Methylobacterium mesophilicum SR1.6/6: one gene and its partners. The protein of the gene in region 1 interacts with the protein of each later gene in a pairwise test. Links are inferred from orthologs where the notes say so. Each region holds a gene or a part of one and is shown in the gene's direction. Other genes may lie near its edges. The genes, in order: recO, recR and ssb.

Region 1 (10,175 bases):
CGATCGCGGCCGGGCCGCAACCCTCCGTTCACCATGAACGCGGGAACTGCGCCGCGATAGCGCCTGCGTGCATTGCAGCAACTCCGTAAAAACCGATCGGTCCTATGCACGCTCGCTCAAGCCTGAGCGTCGCCATGCGCACGAAGATCCTGCTCGCCCTTACCCTGATGGTCTATCTCATGACCGGCCGCGCACCCGGCATCCGGGAGCCGCGCAACCCGGATGCGGAGCATGCGGGCGGGCGCGTCGCCGTCGTGATGAAGCGCGCCTGGGCCTGAGGCTCACGCCGCCGGCGCGCCGGTCCTGAGCCGCTCGGCCACCAGGGCCTGGAGGTTCCAGAGGTGCCGGTCGCGGATGCCGAGGCGCTCGCAGGCCTCCACGGTCCGGAACAGGTACTCGGCGCTCGGTCCCTTGTGCCCGCAGGCGGCGGCGATCTTGTCGGCGATCTCGCCATCGGAGAGGCGCCCGGCGTAGCGGTCGCTGGCGCGGTTGGCCAGGAAGGTCAGGGCCGGGACGGTCCCGGCCTCGGTGGCGACCGGCAGCCAGCGGGCGACGTAGCCGCGGCCGCGCATCTCCCGCCGCCAGACGGGCATCAGGGCCTCGCGGATCTCCATGCCGGGCAACCGGAACGCCACGCCCCGGCACAGACCGCCCCGGTCCAGCGCCAGGACGAAGCCCGGGCGGTCCGGCGTTCCGCGGAAGCGCCGCTGGAGCAGGCAGAAGCGGCGGTGGAAGCCGCGGACCGTCCCGATCCGCCGCTCCGCCACCGGGAATTCCGGGTTCCACATCAGCGACCCGTAGGCGAAGACCCAGAGGTCGCTGCCTTCACGGCCGGCGACGATGGCGTCGAGCCCCGGGCGCAGCTCCGCGTCGGTCAGCACGTCGAGGGCGCTCGGATCGTCGGGCACCGGGACGGCATGGGCACGGGCGATGAGGTCGAGGCTGAGGTCGAGGGCGCGGGCGGTCGCGGGCATGGCCGTCAACGCGGAGGCGTCACGGCTTGTTGCCCAGGATCTCCAGTTCGGGGAACGGCTGGCTGCGGTGCCCGCTGCAAGCCTCGTCGTCGTCGATCACCGCGAGCCGGTCAGCCTCGTGGCGCAGCGCCACCCTCGGCCGCTCGGGCTTGCCGAAGGTCCGGCCGCTCATGCGGCTCGACACGCAGTAGATCACCCGGCCTCCGTCCTCGATCGGGCCCGCGAGTCGGCTGCCCTCGAACCGCACCGGCAGCAGCGACATCGAGCCGAAGGCGACCTGCTTCAGGGTCAGCGCCGCGATCCGCGCCCGCAGGGCGGGGGAGGGGGCATCCTCGGCCGCGGGCTTCGCCTTCGAGGCCGCCGCTGCCGGGGTCGCGGCCAGCGCCAGCGCGATGAGGCCGCATCGGACCAGCCTCCGATCGCGCCGGCGTCGCGCGGAAGGCCGTCCGTCACGACCCCTCTCGCGGACCGAAAACCCCGGCATTGCCCGACATCCCCCAGTGCGTTTCGCCGATCGGGACGGGACGAGGGCCCCGAATCGATCCGGCACGCCGCATCGTAGGCGTTTTCGCCGCGGGTCAGGAATTTTTTCAGTCGCGATCGTGGCTGCCAAGATGGCCTCGGAATGCCTATCTCTGCGTGATGCAGTGGACCGATGAGGGGATCGTTCTGGGCCTGCGCCGGCACGGGGAGACCGGCGTCATCCTGGAGGCGATGACCGAGAGCCACGGGCGCCATCTCGGCCTCGTGCACGGCGGTCGCTCGCGCCGGATGCAGCCGGTGCTGCAGCCCGGCAACCGGGTGCGGCTGAGCTGGCGGGCGCGCCTCGACGAGGGCCTCGGTTCGTACGCCGTGGAGCCCCTGGACTCGCAGGTCTCGCGCCTGATCGCGTCGAGCCTCGCGCTCTACGGGATGGGCCACATGGCGGCGCTGCTGCGGCTGCTGCCCGAGCGCGACCCGCATTCCGCCCTCTACGAGGCCGCCGGGATCCTGGTGGAGCACCTCGACGACCCGGCCATCGCCCCGCCCCTGATGGTGCGCTTCGAGCTGGCGATCCTGTCGGAACTCGGCTTCGGCCTCGACCTGACCGCCTGCGCGGCCACCGGCGGCAACGACGCCCTGGCCTACGTCTCGCCGAAGAGCGGGCGGGCGGTGAGCGCCTCGGCGGGGGAGCCGTTCCGCGATCGCCTGCTGGCGCTTCCCACCTTCCTGCACGCCGGCGGTTCCCCCGGTCCGGACGGCGTTGCACAAGGGTTTACCTTGACGGGGTATTTCCTCGACCGTCACGTCTGGCGCCCCCGCGGCCTCGGGCCGCCGGAGGAGCGGGCGCGATTCGTTGCGCTCGGCCGCGAGGCCGGGTAATGTTCGTGTTCTGTTCCAAACCCGTCCGGGCTTGAGCGCCGCTCGACCCGGAACGAACAAACCCGTCCTTCCGGGGCCGCGGAGCGGAGCCCGGAATCCAGAATCGCGCTGCCGGCAGGACGGGTCCGTCTCCCCCGGCCTGTCGGGCGGATCTGGATTCCGGGCTCGCCTTCGGCGCCCCGGAAGGACGGATTGCTGCACGCGGCGGCGCTGCCTTCCGGCGGCCCCGCCCTGAGACAGGAGCCGTCATGGGCCAGCCCTTCGAGCCGCCGTCCGGCGACGGGATCGAGAGCGTCGAGCTGAAATCCGCGCTGGAGGAGCGCTACCTCGCCTACGCGCTCTCCACGATCATGCACCGGGCCCTGCCGGATGCCCGCGACGGGCTGAAGCCCGTGCACCGGCGCATCCTGTACGGGATGCGGCTGCTCCGGCTCGACCCGACCACCGCGCACAAGAAGTGCGCCAAGATCGTCGGCGACGTGATGGGCGACTTCCACCCCCACGGCGACCAGGCGATCTACGACGCGCTGGTGCGGCTCTCGCAGGACTTCGCCCAGCGCTACCCGCTGGTCGACGGCCAGGGCAATTTCGGCAACATCGACGGCGACGGGCCTGCCGCCTACCGCTACACCGAGGCGCGGCTCACCGAGGTCGCGCGCCTGCTCCTCGACGGGATCGACGAGGACACGGTCGACTTCCGCCCGTCCTACAACGGCGAGAAGGAGGAGCCGGTGGTGCTGCCGGCGGCCTTCCCGAACCTGCTCGCCAACGGCAGCCAGGGCATCGCGGTCGGCATGGCGACCTCGATCCCGCCGCACAACGCCGCCGAGCTGTGCGACGCCGCGCTCTACCTGATCAACCACCCCGAGGCGACCTCGGGGCAGCTCGCCAGGTTCGTCCAGGGGCCGGATTTCCCCACCGGCGGCATCCTGGTCGATTCGGCCGAAGCGATCGCCGAGGCCTACCGGACCGGCCGCGGCGCGTTCCGGGTCCGCGCCCGCTGGGCCAAGGAGGATCTCGGCCGCGGCACCTGGAACATCGTCGTCACCGAGATCCCCTACGGCATCCCGAAGGGCCGGCTGATCGAGAAGATGGCCGAGCTGCTTCAGGAGAAGAAGCTGCCGCTCCTCGCCGACGTGCGCGACGAATCGGCCGAGGACGTGCGCGTCGTGCTGGAGCCGCGCTCGCGCACGGTGGATCCGGTGATCCTGATGGAATCGCTGTTCCGGCTGACCGAGCTGGAGGCGCGGATCCCGCTCAACCTCAACGTCCTGGTCGGCGGCCTCGTGCCGAAGGTGATCGGGCTCGCCGAGTGCCTGCGCGAGTGGGTCGACCACCGCCGCGTGGTGCTGCAGCGCCGCTCGCGCTACCGCCTCGGCCAGATCGACCGCCGCCTGGAGATCCTGGGCGGCCTGCTCATCGTCTATCTCGACCTCGACGAGGTGATCCGCATCATCCGCGAGGAGGACGAGCCGAAGGCCGCCCTCATGGCCCGGTTCGAACTCACCGAGCTCCAGGCCAACGCGATCCTCGACACCCGGCTGCGCTCCCTGCGCAAGCTGGAGGAGATAGAGCTGAAGCGCGAGTTCGAGGCGCTCACCGCCGAGAAGGCCGAGATCGACGCGCTGCTCGCCTCCGAGCCGGCGCAGTGGAAGGCGATCCAGGCGCAGATCCGCGCCGTGAAGAAGACCTTCGGGCCCGAGACGAAGCTGGGCCGGCGCCGCACGACGCTGGCGAGCCCGCCGGATGTCGGCGGCATCGACTTCACGGCGGCCCTGGTCGAGCGCGAGCCGATCACCGTGATCGTCTCCACCAAGGGCTGGATCCGGGCGCTGAAAGGTCACGTCGCGGACCTCTCGGGCGTGGCGTTCAAGGGCGACGACACCCTGAAGATCGCCTTCCCGACCGAGACCACGCAGAAGATCCTGCTGCTCGCCACCAACGGCAAGGTCTTCACGCTGGAGGCCTCGAAGCTGCCGGGCGGCCGCGGCTTCGGCGACCCGGTGCGCCTGATGGCCGACCTCGACGACGGCACCGAGATCGTGGCGGCTCTGCCCTACCGGCCGGAGACCAAGCTGCTGATCGCGGGCTCGGACGGGCGCGGCTTCGTGGCGCCCGCCGACGCGCTGGTGGCCAACACCCGCAAGGGCAAGAGCGTGCTCGGCCTCGACGGCGACGCCACCGCGGCCGTGCTGGTGCCGGCCGACGGCGACCACGTCGCGGTGGTGAACACCGAGAAGCTGCTCTTGATCTTCCCGATCTCCGAGGTGGCCGAACTCGCCCGCGGCAAGGGCGTGCGCCTGCAGCGCTGCCGCAGCGGCAGGCTCCTCGACGCGCACGTGTTCAAGCTGGCCGACGGCCTGCCCTGGCAGGACGGCTCGACTGAGGGCCGGCTCGCCAACGTGTCGGTGCTGGAGAAGTGGCTCGGCCACCGCGCCGAGGTCGGGCTGATGATGGCGCGCAGCTTCCCGAAGTTCGAGCGGTTCGGGCGGTGAGAGCAGAACGGCCCCCAACCCGCCCCCTTCATCCTGAGGTGCCGGAGCGCAGCGGAGGCCTCGAAGGAGGGCTCCACAGAAGGCGCGCGATTCCTGGAGCCCTGCTTCGCTGCGCCCGCAAGGACGATCCGCTGACGTCATGGACGGCGATCACCGCCCCTTCACGGCCGCCTCATCCGCAGCCCAGAGGTGCTGCGCCGCGTAAGATCGATACGGCCGCCACGCCTCGGCCCGCGCCAGGAGCGCCGCCGGACTCGGACGCCCGGTGCCGGTCTCCAGCGCCCGCAATAGCCCGACATCGCCCACCGGCAGGGCGTCCGGCAGCTTGAGCGCCCGCATGGCGATGTACTGCGCCGTCCACGGCCCGATTCCGCGGATCGCCGTGAAGCGCAGAACCGCTGCCTCCAGGGATTCGGCCGGGGCGAACAGATCCGGGTCGGCGAGCGCGGCCGTCGCCAGCGCCCGGATCGCCGCGCCGCGGGCGCGGGGCATGTTCAGCGCCAGAGCGACATCCGCCTCGACCAGATCCGCCGGCGTGGGGAAGACGTGGGCTAGCCCGCCCATCGGCTTCGCCAGCGGCGTCCCGAACGCCGCCACGAGCTTCCCGGCGAGCCCGATCGCGGCCGCCACCGAGACCTGCTGGCCGAGGATCGCCCGGCACCCGGTCTCGAACGGGTCCCACGCCCCCGGCAGCCGCAAGCCCGGCCGCGCCGCCACGAGCGGGGCCATGACAGGATCCCGGGCGAGGCAAGCCGCGATGGCGGCCGGGTCGGCGTCGCAGTCGAACAGGCGGCGCAGGCGCGCGGCAACGGCCGGACCCTCACCCGAGTCGATGCCGTGGAGCCCGACATGCAGGCTTTCGTCCCCGGGCTGCACCGTCAGGATGCCGTGGCGCCCTGCCAGGCTCACTGTGCGCGCATAGGCCAAGCCGCCGGTCTCGACCGCCTCGACGCCGGGGATCGCCCGCTTGGCCAGGAAGGCGCGGATCGCAGCCCAATCGTAGGGCGGGTGGTAGGGCAGGCGGAGCGCGACCGCCTCCGCAAACGCGAAGGGCGGCCTCTCGGCCGCCCCGCTGAACTTGATCCGGGACAGGGGCCGCCTCAGCCGCGCGCGTCCACCGGCACGTAGTCGCGCTGGGCCGGGCCGACGTAGAGCTGGCGCGGGCGGCCGATCTTCTGCGACGGGTCCTCGATCATCTCGGCCCACTGGGCGATCCAGCCCACCGTGCGCGCCACCGCGAACAGCACCGTGAACATGTCGGTGGGGAAGCCCATCGCCTTGAGGGTGATGCCCGAGTAGAAATCGATGTTCGGGTAGAGCTTCTTCTCGATGAAGTACTCGTCCTTGAGGGCGATCTGCTCCAGCTCCATGGCGACGTGGAGCAGCGGATCGTCGGTCTTGCCGAGCTCCTTGAGCACCTGATGGGTGGTGCTCTGCATGATCCGGGCGCGGGGGTCGTAGTTCTTGTAGACCCGGTGGCCGAAACCCATCAGGCGGAACGGATCGTTCTTGTCCTTGGCCTTGGCGACGAACTTGCCGACGTTCTCCGGCGTGCCGATCTCCATCAGCATCTTCAGCGCCGCCTCGTTGGCCCCGCCATGGGCCGGGCCCCACAGGCAGGCGATGCCGGCCGCGATGCAGGCGAAGGGGTTGGCGCCGGACGAGCCCGCGAGCCGCACCGTCGAGGTCGAGGCGTTCTGCTCGTGGTCGGCGTGCAGGATGAAGATCTTGTCCAGCGCCCGGGCGAAGACCGGGTTCACCTCGTACTCCTCGCACGGCACCGCGTAGCACATGCGCAGGAAGTTCGAGGTGTAGTCGAGGTCGTTCTTCGGATACACGAAGGGCTGGCCGATCGAGTACTTGTAGGCCATCGCCGCCAGCGTCGGCATCTTGGCGATCATGCGGATCGAGGCGATCATCCGCTGGCTCTCGTCCGTGATGTCGGTCGAGTCGTGGTAGAAGGCCGAGAGCGCGCCCACCGAGGCGACCATCACGGCCATCGGGTGCGCGTCGCGGCGGAAGCCGGTGAAGAACCGGTTCATCTGGTCGTGCACCATGGTGTGGCGCGTGACCCGGTAGTCGAAATCGGCCTTCTGGGCGGCGGTCGGCAGGGTGCCGAACAGCATCAGGTAGCAGGTCTCGAGGAAGTCGCCCTGCTCGGCGAGCTGCTCGATCGGGTAGCCGCGGTAGAGCAGCACGCCCTCGTCGCCGTCGATGTAGGTGATCTTCGATTCGCAGGACGCCGTCGAGGTGAAGCCCGGATCGAAGGTGAAGGCGCCGGTCTGGGCGTAGAGCTTGCCGATATCGATCACGTCCGGCCCGATCGTGCCGGATTTCACCGGCAGCTCGATCGTCTTGCCGTCCACGGTGATGGTGCTGGGTGCGCTCATGGATCGTGGACCCTTCTGTGGCGACGTGGCGGATGCCGGCCTCGGGCGCCCCTGAACCGGTCCCGGGGGCCTTGAGCGCCCGCGCTATGCTGCGGGTGCTCACTGGCATGCGTTACCCAAACGGCACTGCAGCAGCAACGGGGTCGGTGACATCCGAACCCCGACGCCAAGCGGATTCGTCAAGCGAAGTCCACCAAGCGAAATCCGGGCCGCAGCCCGCAGTTCCCAGCCCGGGTGGCGACGCTGCTCCAGGGCGGCCGTGGCACCGCACCTCTTCTCCGCGCGCGGAGCGACGGTATTCACACCTCTCTGGCCGGAGCGCCCTCTCCTCCCCCTTGCGGGGAGGAGTTGGAGGTGGGGGTGGTGCAGAAGGCACCTCACGGCTCGATCCTGAACCACCCCCATCCCTGACCCCTCCCCGCAAGGGGGAGGGGAAAGCACGCTTCCTTCAGAGTGTTGGCGCCAAGCCGAGGTGTTTGAATCCGGTCGGCGCGCGCGGGGGAGAGGGCGCTCCGTGCGCGAGCGGTCACCCTCAGCCCTGCGGCACCTGATCGCCGAGGCGCGCGAGGGTCTCGTCCCGCCCGAGCACCGCCATCACGTCGAACAGGGGCGGGGAGGTGGTGCGGCCGGTGAGCGCCGCCCGCAGGGGCTGGGCGACCTGCCCGAGCTTGCAGCCCGCCGCCTCCGCGTATTGGCGCACGGCACCTTCGGTGGAGGCCGCGCTCCAGTCGGTCAGCGCCTCCAGCGCCGGGCGCACGCCGGCGAGGCGGGCGCGGCCCTCGTCGGAGAGCAGGGCGCGGGCCTTGTCGTCCAGCGCCAGGGGACGCTGGGCGTAGAGGTAATAGGCGCTGTCGATGAGCTCGATCAGGGTCTTGGCCCGCTCCTTCAGGCCCGGCATGGCCTGGATGAGCTTGGCCTTGAGATCGGCCGGGAGCGGCGCCGACAGGCCGCGCTCGGGCCCGACCTGGGGCAGGATCGTCTCGATCGCCGCCACGAGGTCGGCATCGGCGCTGCCGCGGATGTACAGGCCGTTGAGGTTGGCGAGCTTGGCGAAGTCGAACCGCGCGGCCGAGCGCCCCACCGCACCGAGATCGAAGGCCGCGATCATCTCGTCGGTGGAGAACACTTCCTGGTCGCCGTGGCTCCAGCCGAGCCGCACGAGGTAGTTCCGGAGCGCCGCCGGCAGGTAGCCGAGGTCGCGATAGGCCTCGACGCCGAGCGCCCCGTGCCGCTTCGAGAGCTTCGCCCCGTCGGCCCCGTGAATCAGCGGGATATGGGCCATCTTCGGCACGTCCCAGCCCAGCGCCGAGAAGATCTGGGTCTGGCGGGCGGCATTGGTGAGGTGGTCGTCGCCGCGGATGATCTGCGTGACGCCCATGTCGTGGTCGTCCACCACGACGGCGAGCATGTAGGTCGGCGTGCCGTCCGAGCGCAGCAGCACGAGGTCGTCGAGGTCCTTGTTGGCCCAGGTCACCCGGCCCTGGACGGCGTCCTCGACCACGGTCTCGCCCTCGGTCGGCGCGCGCAGGCGGATGACCGGCTTGGCGCCGGCGGGGGCCTCGGACGGGTCGCGGTCGCGCCAGCGGCCGTCGTAGCGGGGCGGGCGGCCCTCGGCACGGGCGGTCTCGCGCATCTGCGCGAGTTCCTCGGCGGTGGCGTAACAATGATAGGCGCGGCCGGCAGCCAGCAGCGCCTCGGCCACCGCCCGGTGGCGCTCGGCGCGGGCGAACTGGAACACCACGTCGCCGTCCCAGTCGAGGCCGAGCCAGGTGAGCCCGTCGAGGATCGCGTCGATCGCGCCCTTCGTGGAGCGCTCCCGGTCGGTGTCCTCGATGCGCAGCAGCATCCGGCCGCCCGTGTGGCGGGCGTAAAGCCAGTTGAACAGGGCCGTGCGGGCCCCGCCGATGTGGAGGTAGCCGGTGGGCGAGGGGGCGAAGCGCGTGACGACGGCTGAGGACATCGGTCCGGTATGTTCGGGGGCGGGGCGCGGGGATGGAGCGGCGAGGGGCTCGACAGGGCGCCCGTAGCACGAAGTGCCGCCTGTAGCACGGGTCGGCGGATGGGTTAAGAATCGGCCGGAGAATCGCCGGCCGACGACGACAGGTCGCGCGGATCGAGGCGGCGGCAATGCGGCGGATCGGCGCGAGGCAGGCGGGGGGTGCCCTTGCGCTCGCCGGCCCGCGCGCGCTCACCCCTCCGGCGGTCCGCCGCTGGGTGGCGGAGGGGCTCGGCCGGGAAGCCGAGCAGCGGCGCCTGTTCCCCTGGCTGGCGGTGGCCTTCGGCGCGGGGATCCTGGTCTACTTCGCGGCGGCCGATGGGACGCCGATCCTGGCCGCGCCGCTGGTGGGGGCGGCTCTGGCCCTGGCGCCGGTGCCGTTCCTGGGGGCGCGGCCCGTGGCCCTGGCGCTGGCCCTCGCGGCCGCGGCCGGGTTCCTCGGCTTCGCGGCGGCCACGTGGCGGGTCACCCAGGTGGCCGCCCCGATCCTCACCCGGACCACCATCGGCCCCCTCGTCGGGATGGTCGAGGCGCTGGACGAGCGCGAGGTCGGCGCCCGGCTGGTGATCCGCGTGGAGAGCTTCGCCGGGCTCGCGCCGGAGGCGCGGCCGGTCCATGTCCGGGTGTCGTTCCGCAGGACGCCGATCCCGCGACCCGGGGACGTCATCGCCGCAACCGCCCGGCTGCTGCCGCCGCCGGAGGCCGCCCGGCCCGGCGGCTACGACTTCGCCCGGGACGCGTATTTCCAGGGTCTCGGCGCCGTGGGCTCGCTGGTCGGAGCGGTCACGGTCCGCGCGCCCGCGGAGCCGCCGCCCCTGCGCCTGCGGCTCGCCGCGACGCTGGACGCGGCCCGCAACGCGTTGACCCGCCGGATCGCGGAGGCCGAGGGCGGGCAGGCGGGGGCGGTCGCGGCGGCCCTGGTGACGGGCAAGCGCGGGCTGATCGGGCCGGCGACCAA
Region 2 (10,165 bases), 1.9 Mb from region 1 along the record:
TCGACCCCTGAGGCCGCCGGCTCACCTTGCCTTCTGCGCGATCAAGATCGCCGCGAGCGTGAATGCCACGACAAACAGCGCCAGCGATAGCAGCCGCCAGAACAGCAGCGGATCGCGATCGAGGAGCGAGGCCTTCCGGGTATCGGTGAAGGCCGGATTGGGGTGCCGCAGGTCGTGGACGAACTCCGACAGCGCCGGATAGCGCCGCAGGGGGTTGGGATGCACCGCCCTCCGCAGCGCGCCGTCGACCCAGATCGGTAGCAGCGGACGGGCCGAGAGGGCCGAAGCGTAACGCAACTTGCGCTGCGCCGCGCGCGTCCGCGCTCGGGGCACGGCGTCTCCGTAAGGCAGCCGTCCGGTGAGCATCTGGTAGGCGATGGCGCCGACAGAAAAGATGTCGGAGACGGCGCTGGAAGGTTCGCCGAGGAAGCATTCCGGCGCCGTGTACTGCACGGTCCCGAGAATCTCGGCCGTGTCGATCCGCGGATCGCCCTCCACAACGCCGGCGACCTTCGTGGCGCCGAAGTCGATGACCTGTACGGTACCGGACGCATCGATCAGAACATTGTCCGGACGCAGATCCTGGTGGACCATTTCCCGGCGATGGAACGCCTGCACGCCACGAGCGAGCTGTTCCACGAGGCGGCGCACGGTCTCGAGCTCCGGGGCCGCGTGATCGCGCATCCACTGGGTCAGCGTCTGGCCCTCGACGTAGCGCATCACCGTGTAGAGGTGGCTGCGGCGACGGGTCTGCGGGTGGGCCTTGAGGACGTGCGGGTTGTCGATCCGACGCGCGATCCACTCCTCCATCATGAACCGGCGGCGCTGCGCGGGGTCGTCGCGGAGGTCGAGTGAGAGGACCTTCAGGGCGACCTTCGCTTCGGTCCCATCCTCGACGGCGAGGTACACGCGGCTGCGCGGTCCGGAATGAAGGGTGCGTAGGAGCCGGTAACCGTCGAACGCCGCCGGCGGGTCGAGGAGCGGCGCCGGATCGAGGCCCTCGATTTCGCCGAGGAGATCGTTCGGCTCGGCCTCAGGGAGCGCGTCGATCCGCACGATCTGGATCGTGAGGTTGTCCGTGCTGCCGGCGGCCAGGGCCGCATCGACGATCGCGCGTGCCGCCGCATCGAGGTCGTCGGCCGCCGCGACCGCCGCCGCCATGTCCCGAGGCCGGACGTGCTCGTGGACGCCGTCCGTGGTGAGCAGGAAGACGTCGCCGCGCTCGATGCCGACCGCATGATAGTCGATCTCGACCCGGCCGTTCGCCCCCAGCGCGCGGCCGAGATACGATTCGGCCGCCGAGACCACGACCCGATGATCCTCGGTGAGCTGCTCGAGGGACCGCCCCGCCACGCGCCAGATCCGGCCGTCGCCGACATGGAACAGGTGCGCGGTGCGCGCCTTGAGGATCAGGGCGTCGAAGGTGGTCACGTAGCCCCGGTCGGCATCGTACGGGTCGATGCCCCGGCGGGTCTGGGCGTAGAGCCAGGAATTCGCCGCCGCGATCACCCGATGCGCCGCGTTCTTCACCGACCACGTGTCGGGCGTGGCGTAGTAATCGCCTAGGAAGCTCTTGACTGCGGTCTCGGCAGCGGCAGCCCCGGCGCTGCTGCTGCTGATCCCGTCGGCGAGGGCCATCGCCATCCCCTTCAGACTCAAGGCCGGCTGTGCCGGCACGAGGGTGCCGTGAAAATCCTGGTTGGCCCCCTTACGGCCGGCCGTGCTGTATTGGCCGATGGAGACCGCCAACTCGCGCGCCGCCGCTCCGGGCTCGCTCACGCGGCAGCCGCCGCGCCGTCGGCGCGTCCGCGGTAGGAAAGCGCCTCGGCGAGGTGCAACCGTCGCACCTGCGGCTCACCATCGAGATCGGCAAGCGTCCGGGCCACGCGGAGCGTCCGGTGAAAGCCGCGGGCTGAGAGCCGCATGGTCTCGGCGGCCTGCCGGATCAGCGCCGTCCCGTCCGCATCGGGACTCGCGACCTCCGCGATCAGGTTCGCCGGGCAGGTCGCGTTGGTAGTTGCCGCCGGCAGTCCGCGTCCCGCATAACGCGTCGTCTGAAGCGCCCGGGCCGCCGCCACCCGCCCGGCCGCCTCGCGGGACCCCTCCGCGGGCGGCGGCAGGATCAAATCCGCCGCCGTCACCGCCGGAACCTCGATGCGCAGGTCGATCCGGTCGAGCAGCGGCCCCGAGATCCGCGCCTGATACTGCGCCGTGCAGCGGGCGTTCGGGCCACGTCGGCAGGCGTAGCCCGGCTCCAGCGCCTGGCCGCAGCGGCACGGGTTCATCGCCGCCACGAGCTGAAAGCGGGCCGGATAGGTAACCCGGTGATTGGCTCGGGCAATCATCACCGTGCCGGTCTCCATGGGTTGGCGCAGGCTGTCGAGGACCTGAGCGTTGAACTCGGGCAGCTCGTCCAGGAACAGGACGCCGCCATGGGCCAGGGAGACCTCGCCCGGTCGCGCGCCCAGGCCGCCGCCCACGAGGGCCGCCATGGAGGCGGAGTGGTGGGGCTGACGGAACGGCCGCCGGTTCGACAGGGCACCGCCCTTCAGCTCGCCCGCCACTGACTGGATCATCGAGATGTCGAGCAGCTCCCGAGGGCCGAGCGGCGGCAGGATCGAGGGCAGCCGGGCGGCCAGCATCGATTTCCCCGAACCGGGTGGCCCGTTCATCAGCAGGTTGTGGCTGCCGGCCGCGGCGATCTCCAGCGCCCGCTTGGCACCCTCCTGGCCCTTGATGTCGGCGAGATCCGGCAGCGGCCCCGCGCCGGCCGCCACGGACGGCACCGGCCGGGCCATCACCTGACTGCCCTTGAAGTGGTTGGCGAGCTGGATCAGGGAGCGTGGGGCGAGCACGTCGAGGTCGCCCCCGGCCCAGGCGGCCTCGGGACCGGTGGCGGCCGGGCAGATCAGGCCGAGGCCGCGCGCCGCCGCCGCGATGGCGGCCGGCAGCACGCCGTTCACCGCCGTGATGCTCCCGTCCAGGGCGAGTTCTCCGAGCACGCAGTAGCCGGCGAGCGCGTCGGCCGGGATCGCCCCGATCGCCGCCATGACGCCCAGGGCGATGGGCAGGTCGTAGTGCGAGCCCTCCTTGGGCAGGTCCGCGGGGGCGAGGTTGACGGTGATGCGCTTGGCCGGCAGCGCCAGCCCGGACGCGATGAGGGCACCCCGAACGCGCTCTCGCGATTCGGCCACGGCCTTGTCGGGCAGGCCGACGACGGTGAACACCACCGAGCCGGGGATGATCTGGATCTGCACGTCGACCGCGCGCGCCTCGATGCCCTCGAAGGCCACGGTGGCGACGCGGGTGACCATAGGCGCAAAATCCTCGCGGCGATCGGAACGGCCCAGGTTTGAGGGAGAATCACGGGGTGCTCAAGAGGATCGGCGCCGGGACGGAACCCCAGTGCCGCAATCCTGTTCACAGCCGGCATTCCGCGACCAACAGGAGACTGACATGCGTCTTGCCCCGCCACTCCTCGCCCTCGCCCTGATCGCCGGCGTCGGCGCCGCCGCCCATGCGGACGAGAAGCTCCCGCCCGATCAGCAGGCCAAGGTCGAGGCCATGCTGAAGCAGGAAGGCTTCACCAAGTGGGACGAGATCGAGCTGGACGACGGCATGATCGAGGTCGACGACGCTATCGACGCCAACGGAAAGAAGTTCGACCTGAAGCTCGATCCCAAGACGCTCGCCATCGTGAAGCGCAAGGCCGAGTAGGCGACGTGACGCGGCGGCGCTTGCGTTCGCAGCAAGCCCCGGCCATATAGCCGGCGGGGGGTTGGCGAGGGACGTTTCACTCGCCAACCGGGTCAGGTCCGGAAGGAAGCAGCCCTAACGAGACCGAGCGGGTCTTCGTCCAGCCTCCCACCTCTATTTCCCGCGCGGCAGCCCGATCCCGACACGGCATGGACGCTTCGACCGGCACGCCTGACGACGAGCCGGGCCTGCCCGGGTTTCCGGCGCCCCCCGAAGCGGCGACGCCCTACCGGGTGCTGGCGCGCAAATACCGCCCGACAAACTTCGGCGACCTGATCGGCCAGGACGCGATGGTGCGCACCCTCGCCAATGGCTTCGCGGCCAACCGCATTCCCCAGGCCTGGATGCTGACCGGCGTCCGCGGGGTCGGCAAGACCACGACGGCGCGCATCCTCGCCCGCGGCCTCAATTACGCCCGAGCTGGTATAGCCGACGGTGGCCCGACCGTGTCGATGCCGGAACTCGGCCTCCACTGCGCGGCGATCATGGAATCCCGGCACATGGACGTGCTGGAGATGGACGCCGCCTCGCATACCGGCATCGACGACGTCCGGGCGATCATCGACGGCATCCGCTATGGGCCGGTCTCGGCGCGCTACAAGGTCTACATCGTGGACGAGGTCCACATGCTCTCCGAGAAGGCCTTCAACGCCTTCCTGAAGACGCTGGAGGAGCCGCCCCCCACGCCAAGTTCGTGTTTGCTACCACGGAGATCCGCAAGGTCCCGGTGACGATCCTGTCCCGCTGCCAGCGCTTCGACTTGCGGCGGGTCGAGGCGCCGACCCTGCATGCCCATCTGGCGAAGGTCTGCACGGCTGAGGGTGTCGAGGCCGAGGAGGAGGCGCTGGGTGCCATCGTGCGCGCGGCCGAAGGCTCCGTGCGCGACGCGCTCTCGCTCCTCGACCAGGCGATCGCGCACGGCGCCGGGTCGGTGACCGCGCAGGGCGTGCGCGACATGCTGGGCCTCGCTGACCGGGCCCGTATCCTCGACCTGTTCGAGGCCGTGATGCGCGGCTCCGTCCCGGCGGCGTTCTCGGAGCTGCGCGATCAGTACGATGCTGGAGCCGATCCGTCGGTGGTGCTCTCGGATCTCGCGGCGTTCACCCATCTCGTGACCCGGCTCAAGGTGGTCCCGGAGACCGCTGCCGATCCGACGCTCAGCGAGACCGAGCGCGTCCGCGGCCTTCTGTTCGCGGAGAAGCTCTCGGTCCGGGCCCTGTCGCGCGCGTGGCAGATCCTGCTCAAAGCGATCCCCGAGGTGCAAGCTGCCCCCGCCCGCTTGCGGCGGCCGAGATGGCGATCGTGCGGCTCGCCTACGCGGCCGACCTGCCGACCCCAGACGAGGCCCTCCGCCAACTCCAGGCCGAGGCCGCCGCCACGCCCGCGGACGAGTCCCCGCCCCCGTCGGCGCGGCCGCCGCTGCCGCCGATCCCGGATCTCCGGGGCGGTTCGGCAGCCCTGGCCGCGGCGCCCCGCACCATCGCGGCAGAGCCGATCCCGGTGTCGGCCCCGACTGCGTTGGCGGCCCCCACGCCGCGGCCGGCGTCCGTCGCGCCGCCGACCCCGCGCCTCGGCCGGTTCGAAGATCTGATTGCCCTGGCCGACGCCAACCGGGACATTCTGCTGCGGACAGCTTTGGAGCGCGACGTCCATCTCGTACGGTTCGAGGAGGGACGGATCGAGATCCGGCTCGCGCCGGGCGGGCGCCCGACCCTGGCCACCGACATCGCCACGGCGATCGAGCGCTGGACAGGGCGGCGCTGGGCCGTCGTGCTGTCGAAGGAAGAGGGCGCGCCGACCCTCGACGCCGCCGCCCGGGCCGCCACCGAGACCCGGCGGGAGAACGCCGCCGCGGACCCATTCGTGCGCGAGGTGCTGACGCGCTTCCCCGGTGCGGAGATCGTCGACGTGCGCGAGACCGCGTCCGAGGCCCTGCCGACCGCCGAGGCGGAGATCCTGGGCGAAGGTGATGCGGCGCGGGCCGATGAGGTCGCGGACGACGACTTTTAGCGCTGTTCGCCCGGCACCGCGTGGCGGAGCGCCAGCTCCGTCCCCAGATCAGACCACGACACGGAAACGGAAGGCAGCCGCATGCGCGACCTGATGGGCATCATGAAGCAGGCTCAGGCCATGCAGGAGAAGATGGCCAACCTGCAGTCCGAGATGGACGCGATCGAGGTCACCGGCGCGTCGGGCGGCGGTTCCGTGCGGGTCACCATGTCGGCCAAGGGGCAGATGAAGGGCGTCACTATCGACCCGTCCCTGATGGTGGCGGACGAGCGCGAAATCCTTGAGGACCTGATCGTGGCGGCCTGCAACGACGCCCGAACGAAGGCGGAAGCGACTATGCAGGAGCGCATGGCCGAGCTCACGAAGGGTCTGCCCCTGCCGCCCGGGATGAAGTTGCCTTTCTAGGAACTGGTTCGGACGACAAGTCGGAAGGCGTCCTGGCCAGCGCAGCGAGGCAATCCAGTTGGGCCACGCTTGCGGGTGTCGCGCTGCCCAGGGTTGCGCCGCTGCGCTCGCGAGGACGCGGAGGAACGGGCGGCCCGTCGAGCCGCCCGTCTGATTTTCAGGCCGCGATCGCTTGAGCGGTCGGTCCGGCGGCTCGCACGTCGGCATCGACATGGGTCTCGAACCGCTTGAAGTTGTCGTCGAACATCTTGACCAGCCGCGCGGCTGTCTCGACGAACGCGCCCTTGTTGGCCCAGGTCTTCACCGGGGTCAGGATGTGCGGCTCGACGCCCGGCACCGAGACCGGGACCGCGAAGCCGAAATACGGGTCGCGGCGGAACTCGGCCTGCGCCAGCGAGCCGTCGAGCGCCGCGGTCAGCAGGCGCCGCGTCACGCGGATCGGCATCCGCCGGCCGGTGCCGACGCCGCCGCCGGTCCAGCCGGTGTTGACGAGCCAGCAATCGACGCTGTGCTTGGCGATCAGGTCGCGGAGCAGGTTGCCGTAGGTGCTCGGATGCCGTGGCATGAACGGCGCGCCGAAGCAGGTCGAGAAGGTCGCCTCCGGTCCGGTCAGGCCGCGTTCGGTGCCGGCCACCTTGGCGGTGTAGCCCGAGAGGAAGTGGTACATCGCCTCGGCGCCCGTGAGCTTGGCAATCGGCGGCATCACCCCGAAGGCGTCACAGGTGAGCATCACGATGTTCTTCGGGTGCCCGGCCCGGCCGGTGGCGCTCGCATTGGCGATGAAGTCCAGCGGGTAGGCGCAGCGGGTGTTCTCGGTGAGCGAGGCGTCGTCGAAGTTCGGCGCACGGGTGACGGGATCGATGATCACGTTCTCCATCACCGTGCCGAAGCGCTCGGTGGTGGCGTAGATCTCCGGTTCGGCGTTGCGCGATAGGCGAATGGTCTTGGCGTAGCAGCCGCCCTCGAAGTTGAAGATGCCCTCGTTCGACCAGCCGTGCTCGTCGTCGCCGAGGAGCTGGCGGGAGGAATCGTTCGACAGCGTCGTCTTGCCGGTGCCGGACAGGCCGAAGAAGATCGCCGAGCCACCCTCGGCGTCCAGCGCCGCGTTGGCCGAGCAGTGCATCGGCATCACGCCCTTACCGGGCAGGATGTAGTTGAGGTAGGTGAAGACCGACTTTTTCATCTCGCCCGCGTAGGCCGAGCCGCCGATCAGCACGAGCTTCTTGGCGAAGTCGATGGCGATCACCGTCTTGGACCGGCAACCGTGCCGGGCGGGGTCCGCCTGGAAGCTCGGCAGGTCGATGATCGTCATGTCCGGCACGTAGGACGCGATCTCGGAGCGGTCCGGGCGGATCAGCAGGTTGCGGATGAACAGCGAGTGCCAGGCGAACTCGGTGAACACACGAGCCTTCACCCGGTAGGCCGGGTCGGCGCCACCGTAGAGATCCTGGGCGAACAGCTCCTTGCCCTCGGCGTGCTTCAGGAAGTCCTGGCGCAGGGTCTCGAACTGCTCGGGCGTGATCGCGCCGTTGTTGTCCCACCATACCTCGGACTCGGTGGCGGCGTCGCGGACCACGAACTTGTCCTTGGGCGAGCGGCCGGTGTGGCTGCCGGTGGTGGCGACGATCGCACCGCCGCGGGCGAGCTGCGCCTCCCTGCGGGACAGCGCCTCCTCGTAGAGCCGGGGGGCCTCGAAATTCCAGTGGACGGCCTTGAGGTCGCGGAAGCCAGCCGCCTCGGCACCATGGGCCGCGTTGTGATCACCGATGTTGGTCAAGACCGTATCCTCCGGGCCCCTGTTCGACCGTCGACGCGACTGCACCGGGCGACACCGTCGACCGGTAAGAACCAGGGGACGTCCGTGCGGTCGTACAGGTCCGCCGCACGCAGGATCACCGTTCCCCGGCAGCTTCCCATCTCTCGGCATGAGTAGGCGGCGAAGCTTCGCTGTCATTATGGGCTCCGCCTGGAGCCCGCAACGTGTACCAACAGGCTAGATCACAGTTGTCGACGCAGGAACCCCCGTCTGTAAGCAGTCGGACGCGCCCGCTCGATCACCGGGGCGCGCAGAACGGCTCTTGAATACCCACATCCCCCGTCAGCGCCCATGCGCCCTTGCATGCCAGGCGCCGACGGCTATGCCGATACCGAGCGCCCGCTCGTCTTCCGCCCAGAGGCACCACGAGGCACGATGCCCCAAGCCGTCGCCGGCCCCGAAATCGAACGCCTGATTCAGCTCCTCGCCCGCATGCCGGGGCTTGGACCGCGCTCGGCCCGCCGGGCCGCCCTTCAGCTTATCAAGAAGCGCGACACGCTGCTCGGACCGCTCGCCGACGCCATGCGGGTCGCGGCGGACCGGATCATCGTATGCACGAGCTGCGGCAACGTCGACACCTCGGATCCCTGCACGATCTGCCGCGATGCGGAGCGCGACCCGACGACGCTCGTGGTGGTCGAGGACGTGTCGGACCTCTGGGCACTGGAGCGTTCCGGCGCCGTGAAGGCGCGCTACCACGTGCTCGGCGGTGTGCTCTCGGCGCTGGACGGGGTGCGGCCGGAGCACCTGAACCTCGCGACCCTGGTGGAGCGCGTGGCGCAGCCGGAGGTGAAGGAGGTAATCCTCGCCCTGAATGCCACCGTCGATGGCCAGACCACGGCCCACTACGTCACGGAGTCGATCCGGCACTGCGACGTGAAGGTGACGCGCCTCGCCCACGGCGTGCCTGTGGGCGGCGAGCTCGACTATCTCGACGAGGGGACGCTGACCGCCGCCATCCGCAGCCGCACCGCCTTCTGAGCCGCCGGGGAAATGGGGGTCGGCGGTCATTTGACCGGTTCCCGGCCGCATCCTATTCGACGCGTTGCCCGGACTCGTCCCGGCGCTGTCCCTGCCGGTTCCTGTCATGACCATCCGCCCCCTCGTCATCCTCCCCGATCCTGTCCTGCGCCGCGCTTCCGATCCGGTCGGGCTGATCACCGCCGAGATCCGCACCCTCGTCGCCGACATGTTCGAGACGATGTACGATGCACCCGGCGTCGGGCTGGCGGCGATCCAGATCGGCGTGCCCAAGCGCGTTGTGACGATCGACACGTCGAAGGAAGAGGGCGTCCGGGAAGCGCGGGTGTTCATCGATCCCGAGATCGTCTGGTCCTCGGAGGAAAAGCGCGTCTACGACGAGGGATGCCTGTCGATCCCCGAATATTACGGCGAGGTCGAGCGGCCGGACCGGGTCCGCGTGAAGTTTCGCGACCTCGACGGCAAGGAGCAGGAGATCGAGGCCGATGGGCTGCTCGCGACCTGCATCCAGCACGAGATCGATCATCTCAACGGCGTGCTGTTTATCGACCACCTGTCCAAGCTGAAGCGTGACCGCGTGATCAAGAAGTTCGCCAAGGCGGCCAAGCGCGACGCGGCCTGATCCGACGATGCGCGTCGTTTTCATGGGCACACCCGACTTCGCGGTGCCGACGCTTGCGCGGCTCGTGCAGGACGGCCACGAGATCGCGGCCGTCTACACCCGCGCGCCCGCGAAGGCGGGGCGGGGCATGAGCCTGCGCCCCTCCCCAGTCCATGCCCTGGCCGAGACGCTCGGGCTGCCGGTCCTGACGCCCGCCACCCTACGCACCGAGGAAGCCGCCGAGACCTTCACGGGGCATCGCGCGGACGTCGCCGTGGTGGTCGCGTACGGGATGCTTCTGCCACAGGCCATCCTCGACGCGCCGAAGCACGGGTGCCTCAACCTGCACGGATCGCTCCTGCCGCGCTGGCGCGGGGCGGCGCCGATTCAGCGTGCGGTCATGGCGGGCGACGCCGAGAGTGGTGTCGGCGTGATGCGCATGGAGGCCGGGCTCGATACCGGTCCCGTGGCGATGGAAGCGCGGATTGCGATCAATCCGGGCATGACCGCGGGCGCGTTGCACGACGCTCTGATGCCGCTCGGCGCCGACCTCATGGCGCAGGCCGTCGGCCTCCTTGACCGGGGCACGCTCACCT
Region 3 (10,085 bases), 700 kb from region 1 along the record:
CCTACATGCGCGGCCGGATGAGCGACGCGAAATCCTACGCGGCCCCGGTGGAGATCGGCGCGCCGATCACCGCTGAGACCGTGGGCGAGGTCGTCGCCTCCAACCACCCGGACCACGCCGTCGGCGACCTGCTCACGGCCTTCGCGGGCTGGCAGGACTATTTCGTCACGGATGGCAAGGGCTCCCGCAAGGTCGATCCCGCGGCCGCTCCGCCTTCCACGGCGCTGGGCGTGCTCGGGATGCCGGGCATGACCGCCTATACCGGCCTCCTCAACATCGGCCGGCCCAAGGCCGGCGAGACCGTCGTGGTCGCGGCCGCCGCGGGACCGGTCGGCTCGCTCGTCGGGCAGATCGCCAAGCTGAAGGGCGCCCGGGCTGTCGGGATCGCGGGCGGCCCGGACAAGTGCCGCTATCTCACCGAGGAACTGGGCTTCGACGCCGCCGTGGACCATCGCGGCGCCGACCTGCCGGGCGCGCTCGCCGCCGCCTGCCCGAAGGGCATCGACGTCTATTTCGAGAACGTCGGCGGCGCGGTCTTCGCCGCGGTGATGCCGCTGCTCAACCCGTTCGCGCGGATCCCGGTCTGCGGCCTGGTCTCGGCCTACAACGCCACCGAGGTCCCGCCCGGGCCGGACCGCCTGCCCGGCCTGATGCGCTCCGTGCTGACCAACCGGCTGCACATCCAGGGATTCATCGTCTGGGATTTCGCCGACCAGGCGGCGACGTTCCGCGATGAGGTCGGCGGCTGGATCCAGGAGGGGCGGGTCCGCTACCGCGAGGACGTGGTCGAGGGTTTGGAGAAGGCGCCGGAGGCCTTCATCGGCCTGTTGAAAGGGCGCAATTTCGGCAAGCTGGTCGTGCGCGTGTCGTGACGGCGGCTTGCTGCCACTCTGGAACAGATGTAGAACAAACGGATCCGGCGGCGCTGCGGAAAGCGGGCACAAGCCCGCACCGCAGGTTGCCGCTCCGGAGGCCCAGGCGCATGGTTCGCGCGCCGCCGGGCAGATGCCCAGTGAGATCCGTACGGTGAGGAGAGAGCGATGGCGGGCAGCGTCAACAAGGTGATTCTGGTGGGCAATCTCGGGCGGGACCCGGAGATGCGCCGCCTCGGCTCGGGCGACCCGGTCTGCAACCTGCGGCTCGCGACCTCCGAGTCGTGGAAGGACAAGGCGACCGGCGAGCGCAAGGAGAAGACCGAGTGGCACTCGGTCGTGATCTACAACGACAACCTCGCCCGCGTCGCCGAGCAGTACCTGCGCAAGGGCTCGAAGGTCTATATCGAGGGCCAGCTCCAGACCCGGAAGTGGACCGACAATTCGGGCGTCGAGAAGTACACCACCGAGGTGGTGCTCCAGCGCTTCCGCGGCGAGATGACGATCCTCGACGGTCGCGGCGGCGGTGGCGGGGACTTCGCCGGTGAGGACGAGGGCGGCGGCCAGATCAGCCGCGGGGGTGACCGGGGTGGTGACCGCGGCGGCGATTTCGGCGGCGGCCGCGCCCAGGGCGGTGAGCGCCGTCCGGCGCCCGCCTCCTCGGGCGGGGGTGGGGGCCGCGGCGGCTACGATCTGGACGACGACATCCCGTTCTAGGACCTTTCACGGTCACGCAGACACCAGGCTTGAACATCGGACCCGCCGCGCCCCGCGCGGCGGGTTTCTCGTTGGAACCGAAGCTCCTCGATCGCTGCCGGACATCGCCGGCCGGTGCCGCCGAGAGGCTGTCCTCCCGCCTCTCGCAGATCTGCGCAGAGAGGGCGCTACGCGCGCGTCCGGCAATCGTGCTAGTCTGATTCGGCCGGGCTGTTATCGTGCTGATGACAGCAGAGACGCGTAACGACGACAATAACAAGTGCGCGCTCGATGACGACATTGCGGATCAGGCCGGACCTGCACCATCGATCCGCTCTCGCCGGCGCCGCTGGCAACGCTCTCGAATGGTACGACTTCACGATCTACGGCTTCGGCGCGCACATCATCGGGCGCCTGTTCTTCCCGGCTGCCGATCCCGTGGTGTCGCTGCTCGCGACCTACGGCGTGTTCGCGTCCGCGTTCCTGGTGCGGCCCCTGGGCAGCCTGTTCTTCGGCCACGTGGCGGACCGGTACGGGCGGACCTCCGCCCTCACCCTCTCCGTGGGCCTGATGGCGCTATCGACAGTCTGCATCGGTCTGCTGCCGACCTACGCGGCCCTCGGGATCGCCGCGCCGATCCTGCTCGTCGTCTGCCGGCTGGTCCAGGGCCTGTCGGTCGGCGGCGAGTTCACCACCTCGATCACATTCCTCGGCGAACGCTGTCCCGCCGAGCGGCGCGGCTTCTACTGCGCCCTTCCGGCCTGCACCATCGGGATCGGACAGATGCTCGGCTCGTTCGTGTTCTTCCTGATGGAGGCGTGGCTGCCCCGGGAGGCTGTGCTGGACTGGGGCTGGCGCATCCCGTTCCTGTTCGGGATCCTCCTCGGGGCGTGCACTCTGTGGCTTCGGCGCGCCATCCTCGTCGTCGACCGGCCGCTGCCCGCGGAGCGCGCGTTCCCGATCGTCGAGGCTATCCGGAGCGAGGGGCGCGCGATGCTGTGCGGCTTCCTGATCAGCGTGCTCGCGGGCGTCGGCATCTACCTGGGTGTCATCTACCTGCGCGGCTTCCTGGTCCGCACCGATGGGCTCACGCCGGCCACCGCGTCGGGGCTCGGGACGATCGGCACGGCGATCCTGATCGTCTTGGGTCCGGTCTTCGGCGCCCTGTCGGACCGCGTGGGCCGGCGCCCCGTCATGATGGCCGGAGCTGCGGCCTTCATCGTCCTGGCGTGGCCGATCTTCCGACTGCTGACCCAGGCCGAACTGACCTTCGTGCTGGCCGGCGAGGTTCTCTACATGCTGGTGCTGTCCGTCTACATCGGCCCCCTGGGAGCGATGCTGACGGAGCTATTCAGCCAGCGCGTGCGGGGGTCCGGCTCGGCGGTAAGCTACAATCTCGCGCTCGGCGTCTTCGGCGGCACCACGCCGGCGATCCTCGTCTATCTCGTTACCGAGACCCATTCGGCCAATGCCGCGCCCCTGTGGCTCGCCCTCGCGGCGGCCCTGGGTCTCGCGGGCGTACTGCTGGCGCCGGAACGGGCCGGCGCGCCGCTGCGACCGTGAAGGTCCTCGCCGCAGGCTCGGTCAGAGCATCGGCATGCCGCCCGTGACCGGGACCAGGGCACCCGACATGTAACTGCCCTCCCGTGAGGCGAGCAGCACGTAAGCCGGGGCCAGTTCCGCGGGCTGGCCGGCGCGGCCCAGCGGCGTCTGAGCGCCGAGTTGCTCCATCTGCTCCGGACTTTTCACGATCGGCTGGATCGGCGTCCAGACCGGTCCGGGTGCGACGCAATTGACCCGGATCCCCTTCGGAGCCAGCAGATTGGACAGGCCGATGGTCAGGCTCGCGATGGCGCCCTTGGTGGCGGCGTAGATCAGCATGTTCGGGCCGGCGACCTTGGCCTGCACGCTGGTGCTGTTCACGATGGCGCCGCCCGGCTTCATGTGCGGAACGGCGGCCTGGGCGAGGTAGTACATCGCGAACACGTTGGCGCGGAACGACCCCTCGATGTCGCCGGCCCTCAAGTCGTCGAGGCCCTCGTTCACCACCTGGGCGGCGGCGTTGTTCACCAGGATGTCGAGACGCCCGAAGGTCTCCACGGTGCGCGCCACGAGATGCCGGCACTGAGTCTCGTCGCGGATGTCGCCCGGAAGCAGAAGGCAACGGCGACCGGCCTTCTCGACCCAGGCCTTCGTCTCCTCGGCGTCCTCCTGCTCGGCCTCGAGATAGGAGATCGTCACGTCGGCGCCCTCTCGGGCGTAGGCGATCGCCACCGCCCGGCCGATCCCGGAATCGCCGCCGGTGATCAAGGCCGCTTGTCCGGTCAGGAGTCCCTTGCCGACATAGCTTTCCTCGCCGTGGTCGGGGCGCGGCGTCATCTTCGTGGTGAGGCCCGGCCGCGGCTGCTGCTGGTCACCGGGGAACGGGGGCCGGGGTCCGGCTTCGCGCGGGTCCTGGGTCATGAAAGCGGCTCCGCGTCGTGGGTGATCACGAGGAATTAGGGCCGCCGCCGTCGCCGCCGCCTGCGCCCGGCCGTCACAGGCCGGCCCAGGCGGCGGCCCCTGTCAGAATGCGCGGTTGCGCCCGGCATGCGGGCCACCGTAGCGGCGACGCAGGTAGGAAACGACCTTGGGAAGGAGGAAGGCAATCAGGATCTTGCGCATGGGGCCAGCTCGCGTCACGGGATCGTGAGCGGGCAATGCTCGGACCGGGCGGCAGTTCCGCCCGCTCTCACAACTCCAGCGTGAGGGTCACCGGCGCATGGTCGGAGGGTCGCTCCCAGGAGCGGGCCTCGCGCAGCACCTCGACCTTGCGGACGGTTCCGGCGAGGTCCGGCGACACCCAGGCATGGTCCAGGCGCCGCCCCTTGTTGGCGGCCGACCAGTCGCGAGACCGGTAGCTCCACCACGTGTAGATCTTCTCCGGCTCCGGGGTGAGGTCGCGGGCCGCGTCGATCCAGCCGGCCTCCCCGCGCAGGATCTCCAGCGCCTCGGTCTCCACGGGCGTGTGGCTCACCACGTCGAGGAGCTGCTTGTGCGACCAGACATCGTGCTCCAGCGGCGCGACGTTGAGGTCGCCCACCAGGATGGCCGGCCCGGAGACACGCTTGCCGCCCCAGGCGCGCAGCTCGGCGAGGAAGTCGAGCTTGTGGGCGAATTTCGGGTTGAGGTCGCGGTCGGGCACGTCGCCGCCGGCGGGGACGTAGAAATCGTGCAGCACGATCCCGGCGGCGGCGCCCGCCTCAGGGCCGAGCACGGCCGAGATGTGGCGGGCATCCTGGCGCTCGCAGAAGCCCATCACGGCGCGGGTATGCAGGGGGAAGCGCGAGAGGATCGCGACGCCGTTGTAGCCCTTCTGCCCGGCGAACATCACGTGCTCGTAGCCGGAGCCGCGCAGGGCCTTCAGCGGGAAGGCGTCGTCGGGGCACTTGGTCTCCTGCAGGCAGAGCACGTCCGGCCTGTGCTCGGCCAGGAAGCGCAGCACCGAGTCGATGCGCAGGCGCACCGAGTTGATGTTCCAAGTGGTGACGGTGAAGTGCACGGGCCACGCTGGGGTTCGGAGGGCGTTGCGCTCCGATAGCCGATTTCGCGGCACGCGACAGTCCGCTCACCGCCTGTGAGGCAAAAGGCCGTGCGTGACCGGCCGGCAGGCGCTATGCCCGGACCCTGCCCTGTCCCGGGCCCCTCGCCGAGGCCCTGTCATGGCAAATGCCCGCTCGCTTCTGTTCGCCGTCTACTGGGCGGCCTGGACGACCCTGTTCCTGGCGCCGCTGGCGATCTTCCTCCTGTCCGGATCCCCTCAGGGGCCGATCCGCCGGGCGACGCGCCTCTGGGCGCGCGGGATTCTCGGCGGGCTGCGGCGCATCGTCGGGCTGCATTACGTCGAGGAGGGCCGCCAGCACCTGCCGGCCGAGCCCTGCCTGATCGTCGCCAACCACCAGTCGACCTGGGAGACGCTGGCCTTCCTCGTCCTGGTGCCGGACGTGGCGATCGTCGCCAAGCGGGAGCTTCTGGCCATACCGGTGGTCGGCTGGTTCCTGCGGCGCTCGCCGATGATCGTCATCGATCGAGCCAACGGCACCCAGGCGCTGCGCACCATGATCGACGGTGGCCGGGCGGCAGTCGCGGCCGGGCGCTCGGTGCTGATCTTCCCCGAGGGCACCCGCGGCGGGATCGGCGCTCCCCTGCGCTTCAAGCGCGGCGTCGAGCTGCTCTACAGCCGGCTCGGCCTGCCGGTGGTGCCGGTGGCGCTCAATTCCGGCCTGTTCTGGCCCGGAGGTGCAGCGACCCGATCCGGCACGGTCGTGGTGAGCTACCTCGCCGCCATCGCGCCGGGCCTGCCGCCCGCGGAGTTCCTGCGCGGTACCGAGGGGGCGATCGACCGGGAGCTGGACCGGTGGCGGCAGGTCGGTGCGGTTCAGTTCAGCGCGACCGACGCGTAGAGCCCCTCACTGCTGCGACTGCTGGATCTGCTGCTGCATCGCCTTGTCCTCGGCGCGCCCGTAATTGATGAAGAACGCGCTGCCGTCGACGCCCTTGCCCTTCTGCAGGTTCGACAGCTGCACCGTGGTGATGTAGCCCTGCGGATCGGTGATCCGCCACTGCGACAGGGTCTTCACCTCGGGATCGAAGACGAGCTGGATCTTCGAGGTGCCGCCCAGCGTCGTCCGGTCCTCCAGGCTGATGCGCACGCCGCCGGGGTCGTTGGAGACGTCGGTGACGGTGAGGTCACGGGCGAGGTCGATCTTCTCGCGCAGCAGGAATTTCAGCGGCGTCTGGGCGATGAAGTAGAGATCCTGGGTGTTGAGCTTGCGGTCACGCACCGCCACCGAGGTGCCGTCGGCGACGACTTCCAGGGGCGAGGGCTGATCGTAGTCGAAGCGCAGGCGGCCGGGCTTGGCGAGCGTCAGCTTGCCGCCGATCCGCCGCCCGTCGGCGCCGATCTGCATGAAGCTGCCGGTCAGGGTGTTGATCCCGTTGAAATAGGCGTTGGCCTGGGCGAGCAGGGTGGCGGCATCCGCCGGCTCGGAGGGGGCGATCGCGACGGGCGCGCCCACCGCCGCCACCTTGGGCTCGGCGGCCTTGTGTTCGGCCTTGTCGGCTCCCTTGCCGCCCTTGAGGCTGCCGGTCTTCGGCGCGTCCTTCGCGGCCTCTCGGCTGGCGTCCTTGCCGGCCTCCTTGCTCGCCTCCTTGGCCTTCGGAGCCGGCTTCTTGGCCGGTGCAGGCGCGGGACGAGCGGCCTCCGGCTGCGGCGCGGGCTCCTCCTTGTGGCCGAAGAGGCTGTCGATGAAGGCGCCGACCTGCGCCTCGGCCGGGTTGCTGGCGGTCGCGAGCCACAGCCCGGCGGCGATCAAGGAGCCGGCTGTGCGGGTGCGGCGGCCGATCATCGGCAGAGTCTCCTGGGAGCCCGCAGGCGGGTTCCGGCGGCAAACGAAGGGCGGGACACGGGGCTTAGAACCCCGCCCTGTGGCGAAGATACGACGCCCGGGCCGCTCCGTGCGGAGCGGCCCGGAGCGGGGGCTCTTACTCGTCGTCGTACATCCCGTTCGCCATGCCGCTCGACATGTGCGGCGCACCGGCGACCAGGATCTCGCGCTTGCCGGCGTGATTGGCCGGGCCGACGATCCCCTCGATCTCCATCCGCTCCATGATCGAGGCGGCGCGGTTGTAGCCGATCTGCAGCCGGCGCTGGATGTAGCTGGTCGAGGCCTTCTGGTCGCGCAGCACCACCTCGATCGCCTGCTTGTAGAGGTCGTCGGACTCGCCGCCGGCCGCCGCCGCGAAGGCGCCGATGTCGAAGACGGGGGCCTCCTCCTCGGGCTCGTCGGACCGCTCGGCCTTGTCGGCCGCGGCGGCCTTGCCTCGTCCGGACCGTCCGCCCTCCTTGGGCTGCTCTTCAGGCGAGTCGTCGGCGGTGACGGCGTCGAGGTAGCTGGGCCGGCCCTGGCGCTTGAGGTGCGCCACGACGGTCTCGACCTCGCTGTCCGAGCAGAACGGCCCGTGCACCCGCGTCGTGCGCCCGCCCCCGGCCATGAACAGCATGTCGCCCTGGCCCAGAAGCTGCTCCGCGCCCATCTCGCCGAGAATGGTGCGCGAGTCGATCTTGCTGGTCACCTGGAAGCTGATCCGGGTCGGGAAGTTGGCCTTGATCGTGCCGGTGATCACGTCCACCGACGGGCGCTGGGTCGCCATGATCAGGTGGATGCCCGCCGCCCGCGCCATCTGCGCCAGACGCTGGATCGCCCCCTCGATGTCCTTGCCGGCCACCATCATCAGGTCGGCCATCTCGTCCACCACGATCACGATATACGGCAGCGGCGCGAGGTCCATCGCCTCGTCCTCGTACACCGCCTCGCCGGTATGGCGGTCGAAGCCGGTCTGGATCGTGCGCGTGATGGTCTCGCCCTTCTCGCGGGCCTCCTTCATGCGGGCGTTGTAGCCGTCGATATTCCGGACGGCGATCTTGGCCATCTTCTTGTAGCGCTCCTCCATCTCGCGCACGGCCCACTTGAGGGCGATGACCGCCTTCTTGGGATCGATGACGACGGGGGAGAGCAGGTGCGGGATGCCGTCGTAGACCGACAGCTCCAGCATCTTGGGGTCGACCATGATCAGGCGGCACTCCTCGGGCTTGAGCCGGTAGAGCAGGCTGAGGATCATGGTGTTGATCGCCACCGACTTGCCCGAGCCGGTGGTGCCGGCGACCAAGAGGTGCGGCATGCGCGCGAGGTCGGCGATGATCGGCTCGCCGCCGATGTTCTTGCCGAGGCACAGCGCAAGCTTGTGCTTGCTCTCGGCGAAGTCGGCCGACGCGAGCAATTCGCGCAGGTAGACCGTCTCGCGGGTGTCGTTCGGCAATTCGATGCCGATCACGTTCCGGCCGGGGACGACCGCGACGCGGGCCGAGACCGCCGACATGGAGCGGGCGATGTCGTCCGACAGCCCGATGACGCGGCTGGACTTGGTGCCCGGCGCGGGCTCGAGCTCGTAGAGGGTGACGACCGGCCCGGGCCGCACCGCCAGGATGTCGCCGCGCACGCCGAAATCCTGGACCGTCTGCTGCAGGTTGAGGGCGTTCTGCTCCAGCACGTCGGCGTCGACCTCCTCGCTGCCGCCGGGGGCCGGCAGGGCGAGCAGTTCGAGGGACGGCAGCTCGTAATCGGCGTTCTCGATCGGCGCGATCTCAAGGTGGCGGCCGGCCGGGATCAGATGCGCCCGGGGCGCGACCATCGGCACTGCGACCGCGGCAGGCGTCTCCGCGACGGCTTCCACCGCCTCGACACCCGCCTCCACATCCGCCGCAACACCGTCAGCCGAGATGGGCCCGGCCTCGATCTCGGCCGGGACCGGCTCGGGCTGCGGCGCAAGCTTGCCGCGGAGCAGGACCGGGCGCGGCGTCATCGGGATCACCACGCGCTCGGCCTCGGCGCGCTCGGCGACCGGAACCGGGAGGGCCTCGGGCTGGACCGGAGCTGCCGGTGGCACGACCCCCGGCTGACCGGCCGCGCGGATCGCCGCCCGGGCCGCCATAGCGCTGAGGGCCGGGGCGCGGCGCGGGGCTTCAGCCGCAGCCGCAGCCGGGGGCTCGGCCGCAGCGCTGCCGGGTCCGAAGACCAGCGACAGGCCGGACGCCGCCGGAGACGCGACGGGCGGCAGGAAGGCGCTCCGGATCGACGCGGCCGCGTCAGTCCGCAGACCGGCCTCCGTGCCGTTATCCTGCCCGTCGGCCGGGCGCGGCGGCTGGTCGAACCGCACCAGCCGGTCGAGCACGTAGACCGGCCGCGGCGGCAGCGAACGCAGGTGCGCGATGTCGCCGGTCATCGAGACGAAGCGCTCGTCGGAGGCGGCCTGCACGGCCGCCGGGATCGGAGCGGCCTCGGCGGGCTGCGCCTCCAGGGTGGACCAGGCCTCCACGGACGACCAGTCGCCACCGTCGAACCAGGGCTGGACCTCGGACCAGTCCGGGAGGTCGGACCAGTCGCGGGCCGGGACCTCGGCGGCGGCCTCGACAGACGCGGAGACGTCCGACACGGCCGCGACCGGGGTGATCGCCGCCGTGGACGCGGCCAGCTCGACGGCGGGCCGGACCGGCCGGCGGTCCGGCGTACGGAAGAAGCGGACGCCGGGCGGCGCGACGAAGGGCTGGCGCCACAGGGGCACAGGCTCCACGTCCGGCGCGGCGACTTCGGCCAGGGCCGGCGCGAAGGTGCGCTCTGCGTCCGCGGTGGCGATCCGCTCGCGCTCGACCCGCTCCCGCTCGGCCTCCTCGCGGGCAGCCCGCTCGGTCTCGAGGGCCAGGGCGGCGGCCTGCGCCTCGGCGCGGGCGCGCTCCAGGGCGACGCGCTCGGCCTCCAGGGCGCGCTGGCGGCGTTCCTGCAGCACCGAATCGGGGGTGCGGGTGTAACGAACCGAAGGTGCGGCCGGAGCCGGCGCGGCGACAGGCGTCTCGACCGGCCCTGCTTCGGGCGCATAGTCGGGGGCGATGGCGGCGGGGCGGCGCGGCTGGCGCACCAGCAC

The links.
Region 2: the proteins of recO (region 1) and recR interact in binary tests that used the Escherichia coli proteins (3 or more experiments, as listed by UniProt). The link is inferred for Methylobacterium mesophilicum SR1.6/6 from one-to-one orthologs.
Region 3: the proteins of recO (region 1) and ssb interact in binary tests that used the Escherichia coli proteins (3 or more experiments, as listed by UniProt). The link is inferred for Methylobacterium mesophilicum SR1.6/6 from one-to-one orthologs.

The regions. Positions count from the first base shown.
Region 1 is NZ_CP043538.1:5,022,935-5,033,109, forward strand. The notes cover bases 573-3,476. They hold recO (DNA repair protein RecO), read left to right. Parts: upstream 573-1,616; coding sequence 1,617-2,336; downstream 2,337-3,476. Other genes in these bases: MMSR116_RS23785 (gamma-glutamylcyclotransferase), read right to left, coding at 573-974; MMSR116_RS23790 (hypothetical protein), read right to left, coding at 994-1,458; parC (DNA topoisomerase IV subunit A), read left to right, coding at 2,585-3,476. In the rest of the region: MMSR116_RS31465 (hypothetical protein), read left to right, coding at 135-278; more of MMSR116_RS23785, read right to left, coding at 282-572; more of parC, read left to right, coding at 3,477-4,831; MMSR116_RS23805 (DNA-3-methyladenine glycosylase family protein), read right to left, coding at 4,982-5,851; gltA (citrate synthase), read right to left, coding at 5,932-7,221; gltX (glutamate--tRNA ligase), read right to left, coding at 7,754-9,181; MMSR116_RS23820 (ComEC/Rec2 family competence protein), read left to right, coding at 9,349-10,175. UniProt on the Escherichia coli protein: Involved in DNA repair and RecF pathway recombination.
Region 2 is NZ_CP043538.1:3,149,562-3,159,726, reverse strand. Bases 7,272-10,165 are described here. They hold recR (recombination mediator RecR), read left to right. Parts: upstream 7,272-8,362; coding sequence 8,363-8,968; downstream 8,969-10,165. Other genes in these bases: fmt (methionyl-tRNA formyltransferase), read left to right, coding at 9,598-10,165; MMSR116_RS14970 (peptide deformylase), read left to right, coding at 9,075-9,590; MMSR116_RS14980 (phosphoenolpyruvate carboxykinase), read right to left, coding at 7,272-7,948. Outside these bases: MMSR116_RS15015 (glutathione S-transferase family protein), read left to right, coding at 1-11; MMSR116_RS15010 (bifunctional protein-serine/threonine kinase/phosphatase), read right to left, coding at 22-1,779; MMSR116_RS15005 (YifB family Mg chelatase-like AAA ATPase), read right to left, coding at 1,776-3,314; MMSR116_RS15000 (PepSY domain-containing protein), read left to right, coding at 3,457-3,717; MMSR116_RS14985 (YbaB/EbfC family nucleoid-associated protein), read left to right, coding at 5,848-6,171; more of MMSR116_RS14980, read right to left, coding at 6,329-7,271. UniProt on the Escherichia coli protein: May play a role in DNA repair. It seems to be involved in an RecBC-independent recombinational process of DNA repair. It may act with RecF and RecO.
Region 3 is NZ_CP043538.1:4,312,696-4,322,780, reverse strand. Bases 1-2,814 are described here. They hold ssb (single-stranded DNA-binding protein), read left to right. Parts: upstream 1-1,040; coding sequence 1,041-1,589; downstream 1,590-2,814. Other genes in these bases: MMSR116_RS20675 (MFS transporter), read left to right, coding at 1,860-2,814; MMSR116_RS20685 (NADP-dependent oxidoreductase), read left to right, coding at 1-872. Outside these bases: more of MMSR116_RS20675, read left to right, coding at 2,815-3,131; MMSR116_RS20670 (SDR family oxidoreductase), read right to left, coding at 3,153-4,031; xth (exodeoxyribonuclease III), read right to left, coding at 4,300-5,109; MMSR116_RS20660 (lysophospholipid acyltransferase family protein), read left to right, coding at 5,270-6,010; MMSR116_RS20655 (LolA family protein), read right to left, coding at 6,017-6,955; MMSR116_RS20650 (DNA translocase FtsK), read right to left, coding at 7,092-10,085. UniProt on the Escherichia coli protein: Plays an important role in DNA replication, recombination and repair. Binds to ssDNA and to an array of partner proteins to recruit them to their sites of action during DNA metabolism. Acts as a sliding platform that migrates on DNA via reptation.